DNA from 2 places in the Vibrio sp. 10N.261.51.F12 genome. Region 1 is predicted to be linked to the other one. Evidence: riboswitches for the same ligand, from Rfam matches in the RefSeq annotation. Region 1 holds a riboswitch; the other holds the start of a gene.
What was found. A riboswitch is a leader RNA that binds a small molecule or an ion and turns the genes downstream of it on or off. The one in region 1 is predicted to bind lysine.

Region 1 (3,426 bases):
CTGTTGCCAGGGAGTATTGCAGAGTTTAATCGCTATGAATTTAGCCGCCCAGCAATCAAGCAAGAATGCATCACTCCAACGAAAATTTACTCTCATATTGCACCTTATATGGGCGGACCAGAGAAAATTAAAAATACCAATGGTGCGGGTGATGCTGCGCTTTCAGCCCTACTGCATGACATGGCAGCAAATAAACACCATAAAGAAAACGTGCCTAATTCAAGCAAGCATCAGCATCAATTTTTAACGTACTCTTCTTTTTCTCAGGTATGCAAATACTCTAATAGAGCAAGCTATGAAGTATTGGTTCAGCATTCACCACGCTTATCACGAGGTTTGCCGGAAAGAGAAGATAGCTTAGAAGAAGCATACTGGGAAAGATAATAAAAAAGCGCCGTAAAGGCGCTTTTTTTTATATGTCTTTAAACACAATAGAATACGTGATTAAAGCTCAAATTCTTCTAGAGATTTACCTGCATCTAACGCGGCTTGGATTATTGATGGAGTACGGCCTTGGCCTGTCCATGTTTTTTCTGCGCCGTTGTCATCAAGGTATTTGTATTTAGCAGGACGCGGTGCACGTTTGCTTTTGTTTTTCGCTTTAGATTCACCAGATAATGCAGCGATTAGGTCTTCAACATCGATACCATCTTTAGCAATCATCTGTGCGTATTCGCTCAGTTTAGCTTCACGAGCTTCTCTTTCTGCTCGTTCTTCTTCATCAGACTCTCGTCTTTCAGTGACAACAATAGTAAGTTTTTCTAGTGCTTCTTCTAATTGCTCAACCGTTAGTTCACGAGCAAATGCACGTAGGCTACGAATATTAAGCAATGTTTTTGTTAATTCAGACATGACAATTCCCATGATTTTGTTTCGTTCGGCTTTAATAATAAACTTCATCGGCCATATTGACAATGAATTAGGTGTAACAAAAGTGAAAATATAATAATCTTTACACAAAATTGATAAAACTAAGAAAGATTACTTTAAGTGTTACTAATGATTACAGATGAATTTATTTAGAGACTGATGTTCACGGTATGACATTCATTAGAATGGGTTATTGATGTTTGGTTTTGTTGCATATTAATTGCAAAAAATCTTTAGTTATAAAGTTTAGTTTATAAATCTAAGTCGCTAACGGAACTTATTTGAAACGCAAATGTCCATCGCAGATATCGAAAATGTAATGGAATACCTATTATATTGATAGCCCAAAGCACAATACTAACTGCGCTCGCGCGATTAAGTCATGCTATAAGTTCACTATTAAAGTGGTATCGACATATAAAGAGGCATCAACATCGTTATTAACGTTGTTATCTTTTGCTCAATTGCCGGTCTTTTATTCCGCGAAAAACTTTCCTCCAACCTAGGCGAATGATGCCTGAATTAGCCTAGGTAATAAGGCGTAACAACCTCTTCACAACATTGATGTTGCAATTAACAGTTCGATAAGTACAATGGCGCGCACCTAATGCAAAAGTAAGAACATTCCTCTAACTGTGAGCTTATAAGTTAGTCGATGATTTTGCTTTTGATGTAGAGGTGCGACTGCGAAAAGTACTTGTCGTTGGGGTGATGCCAATGAACGACAACAAAAGGCGCGGTCGCCGAAGTGAGAATAGAAGATCAAACTATCTTGCTGGTGTTGTCTCTGAAAGGAACAACACTGCCATAGTCTATTATTTGTTAAACTATGGAGCGCTACTGTGGGGGTTGGAAAAGCAATCGCTTTTCTTTCGCTTATTCAACATTATGTTGAAATCTATGTGTTACACGCATGTCTGCAGTAGATCTCTGACCATAATTAAAACTGGTTTCTGAAGATCATGAACTTAATCGATTTTGCTTCCTCACCATTGTCATTGCTACCGCCGCTCGTAGCTTTGAGTTTGGCTATCATCACACGTCGTGTTTTACTCTCATTAGGAGTAGGTATTGTTTTAGGTGCCTTCCTTCTAAATGATTACTCTGTTGCCAATGCTGCAGGCTATGTCTTTGATACTGTTTCTGGTGTCGTAATAGAAGACGGCAGCCTGAATATCTGGAATATGAGTATTGTTGGTTTCTTGCTGCTGTTGGGCATGATGACTGCACTATTAACCTTATCCGGCGGAACTAAAGCGTTTGCCGAATGGGCTCAGTCTCGAGTTAAAAGTAAACGCGGTTCAAAACTGCTTGCCGCTTGCCTTGGTGTGTTTATTTTTGTCGATGACTATTTTAATAGTCTAGCGGTGGGAGCTATCTCCCGCCCTGTGACAGACCGCTTTTATGTGTCTCGTGCTAAGTTGGCGTACATTCTTGATTCAACGGCCGCACCAATGTGTGTATTGATGCCCGCTTCAAGTTGGGGTGCATACATCATGACGATTGTCAGTGGTATCTTAATTAGTCATGGTATTACTGAGTATTCCGCAATTGGTGCTTATGTTCGTTTAATACCGATGAACTTTTATGCCGTCTTTGCGCTGTTAATGGTATTCGCCGTCGCCTGGTTCCAACTGGACGTTGGCCCAATGCGTAAGCATGAGTTACGAGCGAAGCAGGGCATTGGCTTTGATCACGACAAAGACAATGACACAAAAGAAGCACATGAATTAAATGAAGAACTCGACATCAAAGAGAGTGATTTTGGTTCGGTGTCGGATCTTGTGCTACCTATCCTTGTTTTAATCTTTGCCATGATAGGTGCAATGTTATTTACCGGCAGTCAAGCACTCGCTTCTGATGGTTTACCATTTAACTTACTTGGTGCGTTTGAAAACACTGATGTAGGCATGTCGTTGATTTATGGCGGCAGTGCCGGTCTTGCAACAGCCGTGTTTACTGTGGTTAAGCAAAAATTAGCCTTTAAAGATATCGCGATAACCATGTGGATCGGTGCTAAATCGATGTTCGGTGCGATTCTCATTTTGTTCTTTGCTTGGTCCATTGGTTCAGTCATTGGTGATATGAAAACGGGTGCTTACCTGTCATCAACGGTTCAAGGCAGTATCGATGTTCATTGGTTACCTGTCATTTTGTTCTTATTGGCTGGCTTGATGGCATTCTCGACAGGAACGTCATGGGGCACATTTGGCATTATGCTGCCTATCGCAGGTGATATGGCTGGTGCGACGGATATCACGATGATGCTACCGATGTTAGGTGCAGTGCTTGCGGGCTCTGTATTTGGAGACCACTGTTCACCAATTTCCGACACAACGATTCTGTCATCAACCGGAGCACGTTGTAATCATATTGATCACGTATCCACTCAGTTGCCTTATGCATTGTCGGTAGCCGTCGTATCTTGTGTTGGCTTTATCGCGCTTGGCATGACCAATTCAGTTTGGATCTCATTCGCAGCTGCGAGTGTTACCTTTGTATTGGTATGCTTCGTGCTGTCAGCGTTATCACGTGCTCGAATGTCACAAGATATCA
Region 2 (3,426 bases), on a different contig from region 1:
CTAAGCCCTAGTCGAAAGACTAGGGCTTTTTTACGTCTGTACAAAATAAAAATTAAGATTATTAGTCTTAAAGTACTTATTTTCACATAGTCGTTGATGTCTGTGAGCGCTATTAATGTTAAGTGTTAAAAAAGCTCAAGTGGGTAGCTTGAGCTTAGGTTTAATGACGACTAGGTTCTACGTTACATTATTCAAATAGGTCGACGTGCAGCCTTCTCACGGCCTCTTTTGCCACTTCGGCATCAAGTAAGAAACATAAATTATGTGGACTTGCTCCGTAACAAATCATGCGAAGGTTAAATGCTTCGAGCGTGCCAAACACTGCTTTCGCAGATCCTTTCTTCTCGCTCATTTTATTACCAATTAAGGCTACTAGGCTCAGGCCTTGTTTGACTTCTACCGTACAGAGCTCTTCTAATTCTTGTTTTACATCGGCGGGTAGTTCAGGTGCGTGACCACTTGTGTCGGTCTGATCGAGTGTTAATGAGACGCTTACTTCTGATGTGGTGATAAGATCAACGGAGATCTTATGCTTGGCAAGTATCGTGAAAACGTCTGCCAAAAATCCATAGGCTTGGAACATTTTAGGGTTACGTAGCGTAACCATCGTCTGATTATTACGAAGCGCTAGTGCTCTGAATAGAGGCGCGCTTTCTACAGTTTGACGAACCCAAGTTCCACCGTCTTGTGGTGCTTTAGATGAGCCCACAAAAACTGGAATTTGATGCCTTAACGCTGGTAAAAGAGTGGATGGGTGCAAGATTTTGGCACCAAAGTTAGCCATTTCAGAGGCTTCGCTAAAGCTAATCTCAGGGATTGGACGAGCATTGGGGGCAATTCTAGGGTCGGTTGTATAGATACCAGGGACATCAGTCCAGATTTCTAGCCCACTTGCTTCGACTGCTTCCGCAATAAGTGCTGCACTATAATCACTTCCTCCGCGACCTAGCGTTGTGGTCTCTCCATCAGCATCAGCACCAATGAACCCTTGTGTAATTACAACATGTTCCTGACATAAAGGGATTAGCTTGGTGTCTGCGAGTATTTTTGTTGCTTCAAGGTCTGGCTCGGCTTTTCCGTAGTTATTATCTGTTCTTAGTACTTCACGAATATCAAATCGAATCGCGTTGATGCCACGTTCTTTCATAAGTTGTGAAAGGATGTGTGTTGACATTCTTTCACCACAAGCCACTAGGTGGTCGGTCAGTTTTGCGGTGACATCGATGCATGCTACTTCAGATAAAGTGGTGATTTTCTCTATGAGTGCATTAATACGATCTTTAATTGAGCTCGCGTCATTTAGGCTATCCATAATGTTGTCATGGATAGATCTTAGTTTATCGATAAGCTCTGCTCTTCGGGCATCATCTTTTACGCCGTTAGCAAGCTCTACCAATATATTCGTCACGCCTGAACATGCACTAATGACCACCAGTTTTGTTTCAGGGTTATTTTCGATAATTTCAGCACAACGGCTCATTGCTTCGAAGTTGGCTACGCTTGTGCCACCAAATTTAGCTACATTGAATGCGCTCACAGTTTTCTCCAGGATTTCCAAATGTAATATCATGGGCAATTGCCCAACGTCCGATGTTTTGAAGAGAAATTAAGAGTAGAGGAATACAACAGTAGAATAGACCTCAGAAGCTCTTCACCAATGTGCTTGGTGACAGTTAAAGGGATTCAGCCCGTTTAACCGATAAACTAACTCATCAAATTTAGCTTATCTCGGCACTGCTCCCCATGGGTGATATGTATTGGAGTTGAAGCTCCACATTGTCACTTGCCTGGGCAGTGCTCCTCTTCTGCTTGATAGCGTGTTTATTCAACGTTTTTACAATGAAAATGTCAATGAAGAACGTGTAAATTAATAAAAATACTAGAAAGCAAAGTTGTTGCGAAATTGTTGATTTAAGATGCGTTGTAGAACAAACTATTTATCCTTAGAGATCTTTTACTCATTATTATTAGAAAATAAAAGGATTTGTTATGACCATCTCTAGCTTTATCCCTCCACATCGAACGCTTATGGGACCGGGCCCCTCTGATATCTCACCACAAGTTTTACAAGCATTGAGCCGTCCGACAATTGGCCACCTCGACCCGTTGTTTATCGGAATGATGGATGAGCTTAAGGTGTTGCTCAAATATGCGTTTCAGACAGAGAATGACTTTACTATTGCTGTTTCTGCTCCTGGAAGCGCTGGTATGGAAACGTGCTTTGTCAATTTGATTGAGCCTGGGGATAAGGTCATTGTCTGTCGTAACGGCGTGTTTGGCGACCGCATGAGAGAAAATGTGGTTCGCTGTGGCGGGCAAGCCATTGTTGTTGATGACGAATGGGGGCAGCCAGTTTCTATTGATAAAGTCGAACGAGCGATCGAAGAAAACCCTGATGCGGTCTTATTAGCCTTTGTACATGCTGAAACTTCTACGGGTGCGGTGAGCGATGCAAAGCGCCTAGGACAGATAGCAAAGAAAAATAATATGCTGACGATAGTCGATGCCGTGACTTCGTTAGGTGGCGTACCTTTGCTTGTTGATGAGTGGCAACTCGATGCGGTTTATTCAGGTAGCCAAAAATGTCTTTCATGCGTCCCTGGTTTATCACCAGTGACACTCTCACCTTTGGCGATTGAAAGTATCAAAACTCGGAAAACGCCGGTGCAAAGTTGGTTTCTAGACCAAAGTTTAGTGTTGGGGTATTGGAGCGGTGAAGGAAAGCGAAGTTACCACCATACTGCACCCGTCAACAGCTTATATGCACTGCACGAATCGCTAGTACTGTTGAAAAATGAAGGGCTTGAGCGCGCGTGGCAACGACACAAAGACATGCACTTATTATTGGCTGATGGTTTAGAGAAACTTGGGCTAACTTTTGTCGTCGAGAAAGAAAGCCGATTGCCTCAACTTAACGCCGTTTATTTTCCTGAGGGTGTCAATGACGCTGCTGTTCGTCAACAGCTTTTAGAAGAGTATAACCTGGAGATTGGTTCAGGCTTAGGCGCGCTTGCCGGTAAGGCATGGCGGATAGGGCTAATGGGGTATGCGGCACGCAAAGAAAACGTAGCGTTGTGCTTAAAAGCTCTCGAGTCTGTGTTGAAATAGTCTGCCGTCATATTAAATGAATAAAAAAAACCGAGAGTTATCACTCTCGGTTTTTTACTATAATAGCCAGCGTTAATAGAAGCTTATGTGAAGCTTAATCATTACTCATTAAAGTGAGGCAATGGTTTGTTTCTGTTCTTCTAGTTTAATTAACGTTTCTTTATAGCCGTCCAGTTTTTCACGTTCTTTAGTGATAACCGCTTCAGGCGCTTTCGCAACAAACCCTTCATTGCTTAGCTTGCCTTCAGTACGCTTAATCTCACCCTGAATCTTGCTCACTTCTTTATCGAGTCGTGCAAGTTCAGCATCCTTATCGAT

Region 2: it holds a riboswitch for lysine, as region 1 does, so the genes downstream of both, lysC (lysine-sensitive aspartokinase 3) here and AB4405_RS09225 (Na+/H+ antiporter NhaC family protein) in region 1, are expected to answer to the same signal.

The regions. Positions count from the first base shown of each region.
Region 1 is NZ_JBFROV010000014.1:431,029-434,454, reverse strand. It holds gene AB4405_RS09235 (inosine/guanosine kinase) at 1-384, shown strand, start outside; gene AB4405_RS09230 (H-NS family nucleoid-associated regulatory protein) at 445-852, opposite strand; lysine riboswitch at 1,536-1,718, shown strand; gene AB4405_RS09225 (Na+/H+ antiporter NhaC family protein) at 1,833-3,426, shown strand, end outside.
Region 2 is NZ_JBFROV010000009.1:164-3,589, forward strand. It holds gene lysC (lysine-sensitive aspartokinase 3) at 188-1,537, opposite strand; lysine riboswitch at 1,637-1,813, opposite strand; gene AB4405_RS04780 (alanine--glyoxylate aminotransferase family protein) at 1,990-3,108, shown strand; gene AB4405_RS04785 (valine--tRNA ligase) at 3,217-3,426, opposite strand, start outside.